DNA from 2 places in the Burkholderia sp. BCC1996 genome. Region 2 is predicted to be linked to the other one. Evidence: riboswitches for the same ligand, from Rfam matches in the RefSeq annotation. Region 2 holds a riboswitch; the other holds the start of a gene.
The links. Region 2 has a riboswitch for cobalamin ahead of cobA (uroporphyrinogen-III C-methyltransferase). Riboswitches for the same ligand answer to the same signal wherever they lie in the genome.
Positions count from the first base shown of each region.

Region 1 (8,136 bases), on a different contig from region 2:
GGGGTTGTACGCGATCAGGTTGCTGACGCGCGTGTCGTAGATCGCGGCGCTGAACGTGCCGTATGCGGTGTTCGCGTCGAGCGCGGCCTCGACCGAATCGCTGCGTTCCGGGCTCAGGTCCGGATTGCCGTAGCCCGGGTAGTACAGATCGTTGAACGACGGCAGGCGGAACGCATTGCCGTACGACACGCGCGCCGTATAGACCGGCGTAATGGCCCACGACAGCGCGGCGTTGCCGGTGTTCACGGCCTTCCCGGCAATGATCTCGTGGCGGCCCGCGACGAACATCGTCACGCTGCCGAGCGTCGCCGACTGATGCAGCGAGAACGCGGAATCGTTGCGCGTCGGCACGCCGTCCGGCACGTCGACCGGCAGGAACGCCTGTTCGCGCGTGAAGTCGTACGCCACCTTCGTCTCGCCCGACAGCGGCAGGCCGAACAGGTGGAAGCCGTGCGCCTGATGGGTCAGCGACGTCGACGAGCTGATGCGCTGCGAGTTGATCTGGTCCGTCGGGATGGCCGGGTCGCTCGCGTACAGGAACTGGCGATCGTTCGCATAACCGAACGACTGGTCGAACTGCGTGTCGGGCGTGACGTCGAGATGGAACGCGAGGCCGGTCGTCAGCTGATGATCGAGCTCGCGGTTCGCAAAGCCGGCGTTGTCATAGGACAGGTCGGAGCGGTGGTACAGCGCGAACGTCGAGATCGACCAGTTGTCGCGCGCATAGCCGAGGCGCGCATCGAGGTCCTGCGCGTGATACGGATTGCGGCCGTCTTCGTGGTAGGGCAACACGGGCCGCGTTGCGTCGATGCCCGCCGTGTTGTAGTCGTGCAGGCCGAGCGTGTAGGTGAGGCCACCCAGCGCGGCGAGCGGCCCCGTCGACGGCACGGTGCCCGACGTGCGCAACTGCGTGTCGAAGGTCTTGTTCGAGCCGCCGCCGAACGACACGGTGGTCTGGTTCGGCTGGCCGGCGGCGCGGCGCGTGAACAGCTGCACGACGCCGCCCATCGCGTTCGCGCCGAACGACGCGGCGGCCGGCCCCGAGATCACCTCGACGCGCTCGAATGCTTCGGTCGGCAGGTCGGCCCACGGCGCGATGCCGGTGGTCGGCGAGCCGATCCGGATGCCGTCGATGAACACCGCGACCTGGCTGGCCGACGAGCCGCGGATGCTGACCGAGGCCGACGAGCCCGGGCCGCCGTTCTGCGAGACGGTCACGCCCGGCAGCGTCGCGAGCGCCTGCGTGATGCTCGGGTCGCTCGGCGACAGCCGGTCGAGATCGGCGCGCGTGAGCACCTGCGTCGTCGCAAAGCGCTGGTCGAACGACTCGGGCAGATGCCGCGTGTCGGTCACGCTGATCGTCGGCAGGTCGGCGCCTTCGGCGGGTTGGGGCGGCTGCGCGGGCGGCATGTCGCCCGCGGCGTGGGCGATCGGGGAGAGCAGCGCCGTGGCGGCGGACGTGGCGAGAAGGTGGCGAAGATTCATGAGGCAGCGAGCGTGATCGTGTTGCAGGTACGGCGAGCGTAAGCGGGGGGGCGGCGAGTACCGCCTGGTTTTCGTTGGTCTATCGCGGGACCGGGCAGCGTGGGCGGCATTCACGCGTGTCGTCATGACACGTGCCGGACGACTTGGCACGGCACACGCGTGCGGACACGCGGCGCAGACTGGCCGCGCAACGGCACGATGCTTCCGGCGTGGAAGCGGAGGCGGAAAGATCGGACATCTGAAGGGTCCTGAGGTCGGGCCGTCCATGCAACGGGGCGACCGCCAAAGGCGGTGCTGGCGCATCGGGACACCCCGCCCGGTGCGGCTGCTTGGACCTCGGGTCGATGGCAGGTCTCCTGGCTCGCGGGTCGCGATTCGCACCGGCCTTCCCGGTTTCCCAGTGGCATGGGGTGGTGCGGATTCGCCGCTCACAGTTGCGGGGGCAGCCGCAGATTCGAGGCACGGCCTCTCCTGCGTTCCCTTTTGATCCCGTTCCCGGGAACCATCAGCGCGCAAGCGTAATGGCGAGCGCGCCGGTGCGTCAATTATCGAAGTGCGCAGGGATGCGAAAAAACGTCAGTGCTCGCCGGATGCTTTCGAAATCATTTCAATTCGAGACTTCGCACCGCGTTTCATGTCTGACGAAACGCACCGTCGGCGGCGCTGCAATCGCGCCGGAACCGGCTCGGCGCGATGCCCGTCCATCGCACGAACGCCCGCCGAAACGCTTCTTCGCCACCGAACCCGAGATGCGCGGCGATCCGCGCGACCGGCCAGTCCGACTCGCGCAGGCAGCGCCGCGCGACGTCGGCGAGGCACTGTTCGCGCAATGCGTGATAGCCGCTGCCTTCGGCCGCCAGCCGCCGCCGCAGCGTCGCTTCGCTGACGCCGAGCCATGTCGCCAGCGCCGCGAGCGCGGGCAGCGCCTGTTCGCGCGCGAGCGCCGCATCGAGAAAGCCGCGCACCTGCTGAGCCCATGACACGACGGCCGGCGCGGCATCGATCAGCCGAAACGGAAAATCGACGAGAAACGCGGCCAGCTCGCCCGGCTGGCGGATCACGCGCGCATCGAGCCGCACCGCGTCGAACGCGAAGCCGTAGGTCTTGCGGCCGACGTCGACCGGCGCGTTGAACAGCCCGAGCAGCGGCATCGCGTCTTCGCGGCGCGGATGGCCGAGCCAGACTTCGTCCGGCCGCAGCGGCTGCCCGATCAGCCAGCCGAACAGTTGCAGATAGCAGAACAGTCCCGTCAGGTCGACGAGGCACGCGGCGGGGCTGCGCGTGCGGCGCAGCGAATCCATCCGGAACGTCGCGCGTCCGTCGCGCACCGCGAGCGACAGTGCGCCGGCGCGCGGCGTCAGCATCTCGCAGAACTCGGCGGCGCAGCGGATCGCGTCGGCGAGCGTCGCGCAACTGAGGAGGCACCGGCACATCAGGTCGACTTCCTGCTTGCGCATCGGCGGATGGCCGTCGCCGCGCGCGACCTGCGCCTCGAGCCGCTCGATCGCGTCGCGGTACAGCGCGACGAAGCCGCCGGGTGTCGTCGTCGACGCAGCAGCAACGGCCGTCGGCGCAGGCCGTTGCGCCGGCGGCACGCCGCTGCGCGCCAGTTCGTCGAGCAGACGGGCACCGAAGCCCGGCAGCACGCGGCCGCGTGCCGGCAATGCACGCTGTTTCATATGTCTCCCGATCTGAGCGTTGCGACAGGGGCCGGTGAGCGTGCCGATAGGGGTTCGCCGGCCGCCGCCACGCAAGAATGCTATCCACGCCGGCCGCTTCCGGCCTCGCCGGAACGGCGTAGGCGGCCGGCATCGCATCCCGCCACGAACCACCCGAGACGACCCGCGAATGATTCAGATCGTAGACGAAATCACCCTCGCGCCCGAGCGCATTCCCGACGTTCTCGCGCTGCTGCGCGACCGCTATTTGCCGGGCCACGCGGCACGCGGACTGACGGCGGCCGGCCGCTGGGTGTCGCCGCCCGTCGCGGTGCCGGGGCAGCCGAGCACGCTGTGGCTGACGTGGCAGGTCGCCGATGTGCCGTCGTACTACCGGATGCGCGCGTTGACCGACGGCGACGTGGTTGCGTTCTGGATGGCCGTCGACGCACTGTGCGACGCCCGCCGCCGCCATGTGATGACGGATGCCGATGCGCCGCTGCCGGCCCTGACGGAGGTCGACCATGCGGCATGACACGGCCCAGATTTTCGTTTCGGCGACCGGCGATGCCGGCGCATTCGAGCACGCGTTGCGCGAAGCCGCGCAGGCGTTGCCGGGCGCGACCCGCGTGGCGCTCGCGCGCAATCTCGACGGCTGCTGGGGCGCGGGCGACTACACGCTCGACGTGCTGCGCGACGAACGGGCGACCGGCCACGCGCCGGATTTCGCCGCGCTGGCCGGCCTGCCGGGCGTCGTGCGGATCGACGGCGCGGCGTGTCATGCGATCGGCGGCGGCCTGCGCGAACCGGCGCTGCACGACGGCATATGGCGCACGCTGATGCTGCGCGTGCGGCCCACGGCCGCCGAAGCGCAGGTGCGCGATCTCGAGCGCGAACTGCTGCGCATGCCGGCATTCATGCCCGGCATCCGCAACTGGCGACTGAACCGGATCGTGACGCCGGGCATGTGGACCCACGTCTGGCAACAGGAATTCGCGCACGTCGGCGATCTGCTCGGCGAATACCTGTTGCATCCGTATCACTGGGGCTGGGTCGACCGTCGCTTCGATGCCGAAAGCCCCGACTGGACGGTCGAGGCGATCTCGCACGCGTTCTGTCCGCTCGCGTCGAGCCTGCTGGCCGACACGGCGGCGTGACGCGCGACGCGCACGCGACCCGCCGCAATGCAAACCACAACACCGGAGACACCACCATGCGAGCCTTGCTGATCGACCGCGTCGGCCATTCCGACGCGCTGCGACTGGCCGACGTTCCCGCCCCGAAGCCGGGCCCCGGCGACGTGCTGATCCGCGTCGCGTACGCGGGCGTCAATCCCGCCGACTGGAAATGCCGCGAAGGCTATCTCGGCGCGTTCATGCAAATGACGTTTCCATTCGTGATCGGGTTCGACGCGGCCGGTGTGGTGGCGGCGGTCGGCGACGGCGTCGAAGGTGTCGCGCCCGGGATGCGCGTGTTCGCGCAGACCGACGTCGGCGCGGGGCGCTGGGGCGCGTATGCGGAATACGTCGCGGTGCGGCACGACTCGGTCGTGCGCCTGCCCGACGCGGTCGGCTTCGCGGAAGCGGCCGCCACGCCGACGCCCGCGCTGGCCGCGTGGGCCGGCCTGTTCGACGACGGCGGGCTGCGGGCCGGGCAGACCGCGCTCGTGCACGGCGGCGCGGGCGCGGTCGGCACCTTCGCGATCCAGCTTGCCGCCCAGGCCGGCGCACGCGTCGTGGCGACGTGCTCGGCGCGCAACCGCGCGAGCGTCGAAGCGCTCGGCGCCGCGGCGAGCATCGACTATCGCGCGCAGGACATCGCGACGGCCGTGCGGGCGTGGGCGCCCGGCGGCGTCGATCTCGTGCTCGATGCGGTCGGCGGCGATACGCTGCCCGCCGCGCTCGACCTGCTGGCGCCGGGCGGCACGCTCGTGACCATCATGACGCTCGCGCCCGGCGATGCGCAGCGGCTGGCCGCGACGGGCGCGGAGGCCGCGCGGCGCGGGCTGCGCACCGCGATGACCTACAGCCGGATGCCGAGCGGCGCCACGCTTTCATCGATCGCCGAGCGGCTCGGCACGCGCGCGCTGCGCGTGCCGCGCTTCGACAGTTTTCCGCTCGAACAGGCGGCGCGCGCGCTCGACCTCGTTCAAACGGGCGACGCGAAAACCAAGTTCGTGCTGCACGTTGCGGATATCGCGGGCTGACGCATAACGACCCCGACACACCATCATCTACACCGGAGACATCATGACTGACCACCGAACCGCGACGCTCGCGGGCAAATGCGCGCTCGTGACGGGCGCGAGCCGCGGCATCGGCCGCGCGATCGCGCAGCGCCTCGCAGCCGAAGGCGCGACCGTCGTCGTGACGGCGCGCAGACTCACGCACTCGGCGACGACCGCCGGCACGCTCGCCGAAACGGTCGCGCTGATCGAACAGGCCGGCGGCCGCGCGATCGCACTCGCGGCCGACCTGTCGAATCCGGCCGAGCGCGATGCGCTCGTCGCGCGCGCGGCCGAGGCGGCCGGCGGCCTCGACATCCTCGTGAACAACGCGGGCGTGGCCGACTATGCGTGCGTCGACGCGATGCCGATGACGATGTTCGACGCGACGATCGAACACTACCTGCGCATCCCGTTCGCACTGAGCCAGGCCGCGATTCCGCTGATGCGCGCGCGCGGCGCCGGCTGGATCGTGAACGTCGGCTCGGTCACCGCGCTCGCGCCGCTGCGGCCGTTCGACGACTTCGCGCGCGCGGGCGGCGCGACCGTCTATGCGGCGGTCAAGGCCGCGCTGTCGCGTTTCACGCAGGGGCTCGCGGCCGAACTCGAAGCCGACGGCATCGCGGTGAACCTGGTCGCGCCGAGCACCGCGATCCGCACGCCGGGCGCGGCCCGCTATATCCCCGAAGGCTATCCGACCGAGGACGTCGCGTATCTGGCGGAAACCGCACTCGCGCTGTGCAGCCTGCCGGCGCGCGAGCGCACGGGCCTCGTCACGCACAGCCTGCATTTCCCGCTGTCGCAGGGGCTCGCGGTGCGCTCGCTCGACGGCCGCACGCCGTTGCCGCCGCCCGAGATTCCGGCGTACGCGCATCCCCATATCGACCCGGCAGGACTGTGACATGACGAACCCGATTCGCTTCGACGGCGGCACCGCCGTGATCACCGGCGCGGCCAGCGGCATCGGCAGCGGGCTCGCGCGCCACGCGGCCGCGCTCGGGATGCGCGTGGTGCTGGCCGACCTCGACCCGGCGAAGCTCGACGCATTCGCCGCGACGCTCGACACCGACGTGCTGTGCGTGCCGACCGACGTCAGCCGCCCGGAAGCCGTCGACGCGCTGGCCGACGCCGCCTGGCGGCGCTTCGGCGGCGTCGACCTGCTGTTCAACAACGCGGGCGTGATGGCGACCGGCTTCAGCTGGGAAATCACGCCGGAACGGTTCGAGCGCAGCGTCGCGATCAACGTGCACGGCGTGATGAACGGGATCCGCAGCTTCGTGCCGCGCATGCTCGAGCGCAACGTGCCGGCGCGCGTCGTCAATACCGCGTCGGTCGGCGGGTTCCTGCCGAGCCCGCTGATGTCGCCTTACTCGGCGACGAAATTCGCGGTGGTCGCGCTGACCGAATCGCTGTACGGCGAACTGAAGATGCTCGGCGCGCCGGTCGGCGTGTCGCTGCTCGCGCCGGGCCCGGTGCAGACGGGCATCTTCAACGACCCGTTCGGCGCCGCGCACGACCGGCCCGAAGTACAGGGCTTCGTCGATACGATGCGCGCGATGCTGAACGCGCACGGGCTCACGCCCGACGTGTTCGCGGCGCGCGCGTTCGACGGCATTCGCGACGGGCGCTACTGGCTGATTCCGCAGCCGGAGACGCTCGACGGTGCGCTGCAGCGGCGCACCGCGGACATCCTCGCCGCGCGCGATCCGTCGCTGCCGTCGTTGTGATGGCGTGACGCGGGCCGGCCGACCGACGCGGCCGGCTCACGCAGCGTGACCCGCGTTACATATGCATGCCGCCGTGCGTGCGGCCGCTCGGGTCGCCGCCGCGATCGGGCGGCGTATTGTTCTGATCGATCTTCGCGAGCACGAAGCCGGCATGCGGCAGCGCGGCGGGCGAACGGTGGGCTGCCTGCGCGACCGAGGCGTGCGGTGCGTGCAGCAGCGTGGCGGGAAAACCGGATGACGTCACGCCCGGTTGAGCGAACGCCGAAAGGGATGCTGCCGCGAGGGAGGCGGCGACGATCGCGTGCGTGTTCATGGTGACTCCTTCTTCACGACTGACTGCGGGACAACGCATTCAGTCTAGGGCGCGAAACTTAACGCGGCGTGAAGGAGCGGCGGCGCGCGGATGACAGGATGTTCATGCGGTCATCCGCGCGACGCGACGCATTACGCGGAGGCGGACACCAGCGCGCAGAAATTTTCGAGATCGACGTTGCCGCCGCTGATCACGATGCCGACGCGCTTGCCTTGCAGTTCGTCCTTCATCCGGCGCGCGGCCGCGAACGACAGGCAGCCGGTCGGCTCGACGACAATCTTCATACGGGTCGCGAAGAAGCGCATGCAGTCGACCAGCTCCGCGTCGGTCGCGGTCAGGATGTCGTCGACGTCGCGCCGCAGGATCGGGAACGTCAGGTTGCCGAGGTGCTGCGTCTGCGCGCCGTCGGCGATCGTGCGCGGCGTGTCGATATGGACGATCGACCCGGACCGGAACGATTGCTGGCCGTCGTTGCCGGCTTCCGGCTCGACGCCATACAGCTTCGCGTGCGGCGACAGCGCGCGCGTCGCGAGCGCCGTGCCCGACAGCAGGCCGCCGCCGCCGAGCGGCGTGAAGACCGCGTCGAGCGGCCCGACTTCGTCGAACAGTTCCTTCGCCGCCGTGCCCTGGCCGGCGATCACGTCCGCGTGGTCGTAGGGCGGCACCAGCGTGAGCCCGTGTTTTTCCGCGAGTTCGCGGCCGATCTGCTCGCGGTCCTCGGTATAGCGG
Region 1 covers NZ_CAJPHM010000001.1:386,578-394,713, forward strand. The annotation lists gene U4Z64_RS01715 (TonB-dependent receptor domain-containing protein) at 1-1,485, opposite strand, end outside; cobalamin riboswitch at 1,814-2,007, opposite strand; gene U4Z64_RS01720 (helix-turn-helix transcriptional regulator) at 2,118-3,164, opposite strand; gene U4Z64_RS01725 (hypothetical protein) at 3,334-3,678, shown strand; gene U4Z64_RS01730 (Dabb family protein) at 3,668-4,300, shown strand; gene U4Z64_RS01735 (NADP-dependent oxidoreductase) at 4,357-5,349, shown strand; gene U4Z64_RS01740 (SDR family NAD(P)-dependent oxidoreductase) at 5,393-6,268, shown strand; gene U4Z64_RS01745 (SDR family NAD(P)-dependent oxidoreductase) at 6,270-7,094, shown strand; gene U4Z64_RS01750 (hypothetical protein) at 7,150-7,407, opposite strand; gene U4Z64_RS01755 (threo-3-hydroxy-L-aspartate ammonia-lyase) at 7,539-8,136, opposite strand, start outside.
Region 1: another riboswitch for cobalamin. It lies ahead of U4Z64_RS01715 (TonB-dependent receptor domain-containing protein); the one in region 2 lies ahead of cobA (uroporphyrinogen-III C-methyltransferase).

Region 2 (8,136 bases):
AGGGGCGGGGCGGCCACGGCGCGGTGCCGCACAAGGCGATCGACCCGGTCGTCGTGTGCGCGCAGATCGTCATCGCGCTGCAGACGATCGTCTCGCGCAACGTATCGCCGCTCGACATGGCGATCGTCACGGTCGGTGCGATCCACGCGGGCGAGGCGCCGAACGTGATTCCCGACCGTGCGCAGATGCGCCTGTCCGTGCGCGCGCTGAAGCCCGAGGTGCGCGACCTGCTCGAGACACGCATCAAGGAAGTCGTTCATGCGCAGGCGGCCGTGTTCGGCGCGACCGCGACGATCGATTACCAGCGTCGCTATCCGGTGCTCGTCAACGATGCGGAGATGACCGCGTTCGCACGCGGTGTCGCGCGCGGGTGGGTCGGCGAAGCGAACCTGATCGACGGGATGGTGCCGCTCACCGGCAGCGAGGATTTCGCGTTCCTGCTCGAGAAGCGGCCGGGCTGCTACCTGATCATCGGCAACGGCGACGGGGAGGGCGGCTGCATGGTACACAACCCCGGCTACGACTTCAACGACGCGGCGCTGCCGATCGGCGCATCGTACTGGGTCAAGCTGGCGGAGACCTTCCTGGTGTGACGCCGCGTCGCATCGACGTGGGCACCGCCGCCCGGTGCGCCCCCGCGCGGCCATGACACCGGCCGCGCGGGACGCATTGGAAACGCGCCAAAGGCGCTACACAAGAGCTACCGCAAACCCTCGCCCAGGCTCCTGTTCCATTGGAAACGCTCACGCGCTGAATTTGACGCTCCTTGACATCGACGGCACGGGCCGCGTGCTACGCTGCGCGCGACGCCGGATCGGCTCGATGAATACAGGTGTGGACGACATGCGAAAACAGTTTCTGACCGCGCTGACGGCTTGCGCGGTCGGCGTTCTGGCGGCCGGATGCGACGACCAGAAGGTGGCTGACGCGGTGAATGCGATCAAGCCCGATCCGATGGCGTTCGGCAATCTGCGGCCGGGCGTCTCGACGACCGAGGACGTGCTGCGCCAGGCGGGCAAGCCCGAGATGGTCCGGCAGGGCGACGACGGCTCGCAGCGTTTCGAGTATCCGCGCGGCCCGTACGGCACGAGCACGTACATGCTCGATTTCGGGCCCGACGGCCGGCTCGTGTCGATCACGCAGGCGCTGACGGCGGCGAACATCGCGAAGGTCGTGCCGGGGATGTCGAAGGACGACGTACGGCAACTGCTCGGCAAGCCGACCGAGGTCGCGCAATACGCGTTGAGCCATGAGGAAGTGTGGAGCTGGCACTGGGCCGAGGGCGGCGTATCGGGCGACGCGATGTTCAACGCGCATTTCTCCCCCGACGGCACCGTGATCCGGACTTCGCGCTCGGAAGCGCCGGGCCGCGAAAAACCCTGACCGCGCAGCCGCGCGGTGTCCCGGGGTATTTTTCGTCAGAATGCCGTGCCGCCGAACAGCGCGGCCGCCATCTCCGGATTCGACGGCCAGTACATGTGCATGTAGGTCGCGACGATCGGGCCCGCGCGATACACGGCTTCGCCGCTTCCGGGCGCGCCGTCGGGCCGCGCGGCCGTCGCCGCCGGCGCCAGCGGCGTATCGAGCCGCGAATAATGAAACGTATGACCGCGCATCGGCCCGGTGCGCGTGTCCAGCTGCTGCATCCCGAGCGCCGCGAACCGGCGCTGCATCGTCGCATGGCCTGACAACAGTCCGAGCATCGGCGTCGTCGCGCCGTCCACGTCGGTCAGCGATTCGCACAGATACACCATTCCTCCGCATTCCGCGACGATCGGCAGGCCGGCCGCCGCATGCGCGCGAATCGTCCGCGCGGTCACGGCATTCGCCGCGAGCGTCGCCGCGTGCAGTTCCGGATAGCCGCCCGGCAGGAACAGCGCATCGCAATCGTCGGGCACGGGTTCGTCCGCAAGCGGCGAAAAGAACGTCAGCTGCGCACCGAGCGCGTCGAGCAGCGCGAGATTGGCCGGATAGATGAACGAGAACGCGGCATCGCGCGCGATCGCGATCCGCTTGCCGGCGAGCGCGCGCGGCAGCGCGGCGTGAACGTCCGGTTCCGCGAACGCGACGGCCGGCGGCAATTCGGCGAGCGCCGTCTGCGCGAGCACGTCGGCCGCACGCTCGAGACGCGCGTCGAGATCGCCGATGTCGGCCGGCTGGTGCAGGCCGAGATGCCGTTCCGGCAGCGCGATGCCCGCATCGGCCGGCACGTGCCCGAGCCAGCGCAGGTCGTCCGGCAGCGCCTGCCGCAGCAGTTCCGCGTGTCGCGGCGACCCGACACGATTGCCCAGCACGCCGTGAAACGGCACCTCCGGCCGGAACCGCGCGAGCCCGAACGCGATCGCCGCGAACGTCTGCGCCATCGACTTCGCGGCAATCACCGCGACGACCGGCACGCCGAACGCGACCGCGAGATCGGCGCTGCTCGGCGTGCCGTCGAACAACCCCATCACGCCTTCGATCAGGATCAGGTCCGCGTCGCGCGCCGCATCGGCGAGCAGCGCGCGGCAGCCGGCTTCGCCGACCATGCCGAGGTCGAGCGCGTGCACGGGCGCGCCGCTCGCGCGTTCGAGCAGCATCGGATCGAGAAAATCCGGCCCGGTCTTGAACACGCGCACGCGCCGGCCGAGCCGCCGGTGCAGCCGCGCGAGGCCGGCCGTCACCGACGTCTTGCCCTGGCCGGACGCGGGCGCGCTGACGAACAGCGCGGGGCAGGCCGGCATCGCTCAGAACTCCACGCCGGGCTGCGCCTTCACGCCTTGCTCCTTGTACGGATGCTTGACGAGCCGCATTTCGGTGACGAGGTCGGCTGCGTCGATCAGCGCATCGGGCGCATGCCGCCCGGTGACGACGACGTGCACCGATTCCGGGCGCGCGACGAGCGTCGCGAGCACTTCGTCGAGCGGCAGGTATTCGTACTTCAGCACGGTGTTCAGCTCGTCGAGGATCACCATCCGGTACTCGCCGCTTTCGATCATCCGGCGCGCCTCGTCCCAGCCCTTGCGCGCGGTTGCGATGTCGGCGTCGCGGTTCTGCGTGTTCCACGTATAGCCGTCGCCCATCGTCACGAAGTCGCATTGCGCGACCGCGCCGAGGAAGTCGCGCTCGGACGTGTGCAGCGCGCCCTTGATGAACTGCACGACACCGAGCCGCATGCCATGGCCGAGCACGCGCACGGCCATGCCGAACGCGGCCGTGCTCTTGCCCTTGCCGTTGCCGGTATTGACGATCAGCAGGCCCTTTTCCAGCGTGGCGGCAGCCTGCTTCTTTTCATGGCCGGCGCGGCGGCGTTCGGTCATCCGCTGATGGGATTCGGCATCGGTCTTCATCGGGAATCGTCCTGTCGAAAGCGAAACAAAAGGTTCAGAGCGGGCCGGCGAGCGCGACCGTCACGCCGTCCCGGATGGATTTGGGGCCGAGCAGCCGGCCATCGGGCGCCGCGAGCCGCGCGCACGGCTCGGCCACGCCCGCGACGCCGAAACGCGCGAGCGCGGCAGCCGACGGGCGGCTCAAGGCCGGTTCGGGGCACCGCGCGAGCTGCGCCGCGTCGAACGCGACGAGCGGCCAGCCGCGGCGTGCGCACAGCGTGCGCAGCGGCCGGGCACGCGCCTTGTCGGCGAGCGTCGCGACGACGGCCGGTTCGGCGCCCGGGTAGCGCGCCAGCGCCGCGCGGATCGCGGCATCGAGTTGCGCGGCCGTCACGCCCGCGCGGAAACCGACGCCGAGCGCGACGCGCATCATGCGCGGCCGCCGAGCGCCGCGCGCACCGCCGGATCGTCGGCGAGCGCCGCGACGCGGCCGATCACGACGATCGCGGGCGAGCCGATACCGGCGGCGCCGATGCGTTCGACGACCGTGTCGAGCGTCGCGAGCGCGTGCCGCTGCCCGTCGCGCGTCGCGTTCTCGATCGCCGCGCACGGCATGTCGCCGGGCACGCCGCCGTCACGCAGCGCGGCCACGATCGTGTCGAGCCGGCGTATGCCCATGTAGATCACGATCGTCATCCGCGTCGCGGCCAGCGCGCGCCAGTCGGGCTCGTCGGCGCCCGCGCCGTGGCCCGTGACGAAGATCACGCCCTGCGCGTCGCCGCGATGCGTGACCGGAATGCCGAGCGCGGCCGGGGCCGCGATACCGGCCGTGATGCCGTTTACGACCTCGACCGGGAAACCCGCCGCACCGAGCGCGAGCAGCTCCTCGCCGCCGCGGCCGAACACGAACGGATCGCCGCCCTTGAGCCGCGCGACGCTGCGGCCCGCGCGCAGGTGCGCGAGCATCGCGGCGACGATCGTTTCCTGCGGCGTCGACGCGTGGCCGCCGCGCTTGCCGACGTGCTCGATGCGCGCGTCGGCGCGCGCATGGCGCAATACATCGGGGTTCACGAGATCGTCGACGAGCAGCACGTCGGCCGCGGCGATCGCGCGCACGGCCTTCAGCGTCAGCAGATCGGCGTCGCCGGGGCCGGCGCCGACGAGCCAGGCGCGGCTCATCGGACGCGGCACGGCGCACACCGTGTCGTGGCAGTGGAAAGGGGACAGCGAGCGGCGCATCGGCGGCCGGCGGACAGGCAAGGCATGACGGATCGGGCGAAGCCCGCGCGAACGCGGGCGGAAAGCGCACCCCATCCGTCCCCCGCGGATCGGGCGTTCGGCGAGCAGCGGGCTCGCCCCTTGCGTCGGCCGGTATCCGGGCTGGCCGCTTGCCAGGCCGCAGCCTTCCCGCCCGCTGAAGGGCAGTGGCATCGCGGGCGGCCTGGGCGCGTGCGGGGGGAACCGCGGCGCGCGGGCGGCGTACCGTTGCGGGGACAGCACAGGCCGGGCGGACTTCCGCCTCCTGTTTCCCGTTTAACTGCGTGCGCGGAATGCGCATGCGAGCACCGAACGCGGCGCATACGATAGCACAGCGGTCGGCCCGCGCGAACCCGCCGCGCGGGCGCCGCAAGCGCCCCCGGTGCGATGCCGCCACCACGCCGGACGCGCCGCGGCGGGCCGTTCCGCCTTTACCTTGACGCTCCCCGCACCGCCGCCTACACTCGCACGCGTTTCGGTGCTCGCGCGCGCTCCTCCGGCGCGCGCAGTTAAACGGGAAACAGGGAGCCTGCCTGCGCCGCAGTCGGGCCAACCTGTGCTGCCCCCGCAACGGTAAGCGAACGCGTCGCGCCCAGCGCGATGCAGCGCCGCTTCGCCGCATGCCTGCCGCATGCGGACGACCGCCACTGGATGCCGCGCATCCGGGAAGGCGAAGCGGCGTGTTCGTCAGCCCGGATACCGGCCGAGACGTTGGGGTTCAGCGCCGCGGGGAGGCGGCGCATCGTCCACGGCCGCAGTTCGCCGGACGCCCGGGCGTTGCCCTTCCTTCGCCGATCCGTCAGCCGCTGCACGCGTGCGGGCCGGGGCGAAGAACGGCCAGCGCCGCGGGCAGGCCGACGACGGCCGTGTTGGCATTCATCATGTCGACCGTTCGCAAAGGAGCATCATGCTCGACTCGTTCTTCCGCCTGTTCAACGACAGCCCGTCCGGGCTGCGCGGCAAAATCGTCGCGATCTATTCATTGCTCGTCGCATTCAACGTCGGCGCGTGGATCTGGGCCTTCATCGCGTTTCGCGACCAGCCCGTGCTGCTGGGTACCGCGCTGCTCGCCTACGTGTTCGGGCTGCGCCACGCGGTCGACGCCGATCATATCGCCGCGATCGACAACGTCACGCGCAAGCTGATGCAGGAGGGCCGCAGCCCGCTCGGCGCGGGCCTGTTCTTCTCGCTCGGCCATTCGACGGTGGTGATCGTGATGTCGGTCGCGGTCGCGCTGACCGCGGCGTCGCTCGCGCGCTTCGAGAGCATGAAGACCTGGGGCGGCGTGATCAGCACGAGCGTGTCGGCGTTCTTCCTGCTGGTGCTCGCGGCCGCGAACCTGCTGATCCTGATCTCCGTGTACCGGACGTTTCGCGCGGCCCGCCGCGGCGAGCCGATCGTCGACGCCGACCTCGACATGCTGATGAACCAGCGCGGCGTGCTGGCCCGCCTGTTCCGGCCGTTGTTCCGCCTCGTGTCGCGCAGCTGGCACCTGTATCCGGTCGGCTTCCTGTTCGGCTTCGGCTTCGATACCGCGACCGAGATCGCGCTGTTCGGCATTTCGGCCACGCAGGTGCAGGGCGGCCTGTCGTTCTGGTCGGTGATGGTGCTGCCGGTGCTGTTCACCGCGGGCATGACGCTCGTCGACACGACCGACGGCATCCTGATGATGGGCGCGTACCGCTGGGCGTACGTGCGGCCGATCCGCAAGATCTACTACAACATGACGATCACGTTCGTGTCGGTGCTGGTTGCCGCGCTGATCGGCGGCATCGAGGTGCTCGCGCTGCTCGCGGACAAACTCTCGCTGCAGGGCCCGGTATGGGATTTCGCGACGATGGTCGCATCGCATTTCGGCATGCTCGGCTACGTCGTGATCGGCCTGTTCGTCGCGTGCTGGATCGTATCGGCCGCGATCTACCGCCTCAAACGCTACGACGAGATCGACGTGACGCTCTCGGCCTGACTCCCTTTTAGACACAGGACCCACCATGACCCTACGCAAGCTTCCCGTCACGATCGTCACGGGCTTTCTCGGCAGCGGCAAGACCACGCTGATGCGCCACATCCTGCAGCATGCAGAAGGCCACCGCATCGCGGTGATCGTCAACGAATTCGGCGAGCTCGGCATCGACGGCGAAATCCTCAAGGGCTGCGGGATCGGCTGCGAGGATGCAGACGGCGCAGAAGGCGCCCGCAGCGAAGCGTCGGGCCAGCTGTACGAACTCGCGAACGGCTGCCTGTGCTGCACCGTGCAGGAGGAGTTCTATCCGGTGATGGAAGCGCTCGTCGAGCGCCGCGCCGACATCGATCACGTGCTGATCGAGACGTCGGGCCTCGCGCTGCCGAAGCCGCTCGTGCAGGCCTTCAACTGGCCGACGATCCGCAACAGCTTCACGGTCGACGCGGTCGTGACCGTCGTCGACGGGCCGGCCGCCGCGAGCGGCCAGTTCGCCGAGAACCCGCAGGCCGTCGACGCGCAGCGCCGCGCCGATCCGAACCTCGACCACGAATCGCCGCTGCACGAACTGTTCGCCGATCAGCTGTCGTCGGCGGATCTCGTGATCGTGAACAAGGCCGACCTGGTCGGCGACGCACAGTTCGCCGAAGTCGAAGCCGCGATCCGCGAGGAAATCCCGCCGCAGGTGAAGATCGTGCGCGCGACGCGCGGCGAACTCGATCTCGCGATGCTGCTCGGGCTCGAGTCGGCATCGGAGGAAACGATCCACCTGCGCCACGACCATCACGGCTCGGCCGACGACGGCGATCACGATCACCATCACGACGATTTCGATTCGGTGGTGGTGTCGGGCGACGCCGGCTCGCGCGAAGCGACGATCGCCGCGCTGCAGCGTGTCGTCGAGACGCACACGATCTACCGCGCGAAAGGCTTCGCGGCGCTGCCCGATGCGCCGATGCGGCTCGTGATCCAGGGCGTCGGCCGTCGCTTCGACAGCTATTTCGACCGTCGCTGGCAGGACGGCGAACCGCGTGCGAGCCGCTTCGTGCTGATCGGCGAGGATCTCGACGCGGCCGCGCTGCAGCGCGCGTTCGAGGTCGCGTGCGCGGCCGAGCCGCAACAGGCGTAACGCACGATGCATCTGCTGCGCACCACGCCGGGCGGCTTCGTCGACGATACGCAGGGTGTCGTCCGGATCGACCAGCAGCCGGCCGACATCGTGATCCTGAGCTCGGCCGACACGACGCTGTCGCTGCTGGCCAGCGTCGTGCCGAGGCTGCCGGCCGGCTTTCCGAGCGTGCGGCTCGCGAACGTCACGTTCCTGCGGCAGCCGGCGTCGGTCGATTTCTATGTCGACGACGTGCTGCGTCACGCGAAGACGGTCGTGATCGATCATCTGGGCGGCGAAGCGTACTGGCCGTACGGGATCGAACAGGCCGTGTCGCTCGCGTCGAAACGCAGGCAGCAGCTCGCGATGTTCTCGGGCGACCTGCAGGAAGATCCGAACCTCGTCGCGAAGAGCACGGTCGCACCCGACCTGTGCCGGTTGTGGTGGCGCTATCTGCGCGAAGGCGGGATGCACAACGCCGAAGCGTTGCTGCGCAGCATAGC
Region 2 covers NZ_CAJPHM010000017.1:116,137-124,272, forward strand. The annotation lists gene U4Z64_RS24120 (M20 aminoacylase family protein) at 1-593, shown strand, start outside; gene bamE (outer membrane protein assembly factor BamE domain-containing protein) at 844-1,383, shown strand; gene U4Z64_RS24130 (cobyrinate a,c-diamide synthase) at 1,419-2,723, opposite strand; gene cobO (cob(I)yrinic acid a,c-diamide adenosyltransferase) at 2,727-3,329, opposite strand; gene U4Z64_RS24140 (cobalamin biosynthesis protein) at 3,364-3,741, opposite strand; gene cobA (uroporphyrinogen-III C-methyltransferase) at 3,738-4,547, opposite strand; cobalamin riboswitch at 4,657-4,893, opposite strand; cobalamin riboswitch at 5,025-5,288, shown strand; gene U4Z64_RS24150 (HoxN/HupN/NixA family nickel/cobalt transporter) at 5,473-6,531, shown strand; gene cobW (cobalamin biosynthesis protein CobW) at 6,557-7,654, shown strand; gene cobN (cobaltochelatase subunit CobN) at 7,661-8,136, shown strand, end outside.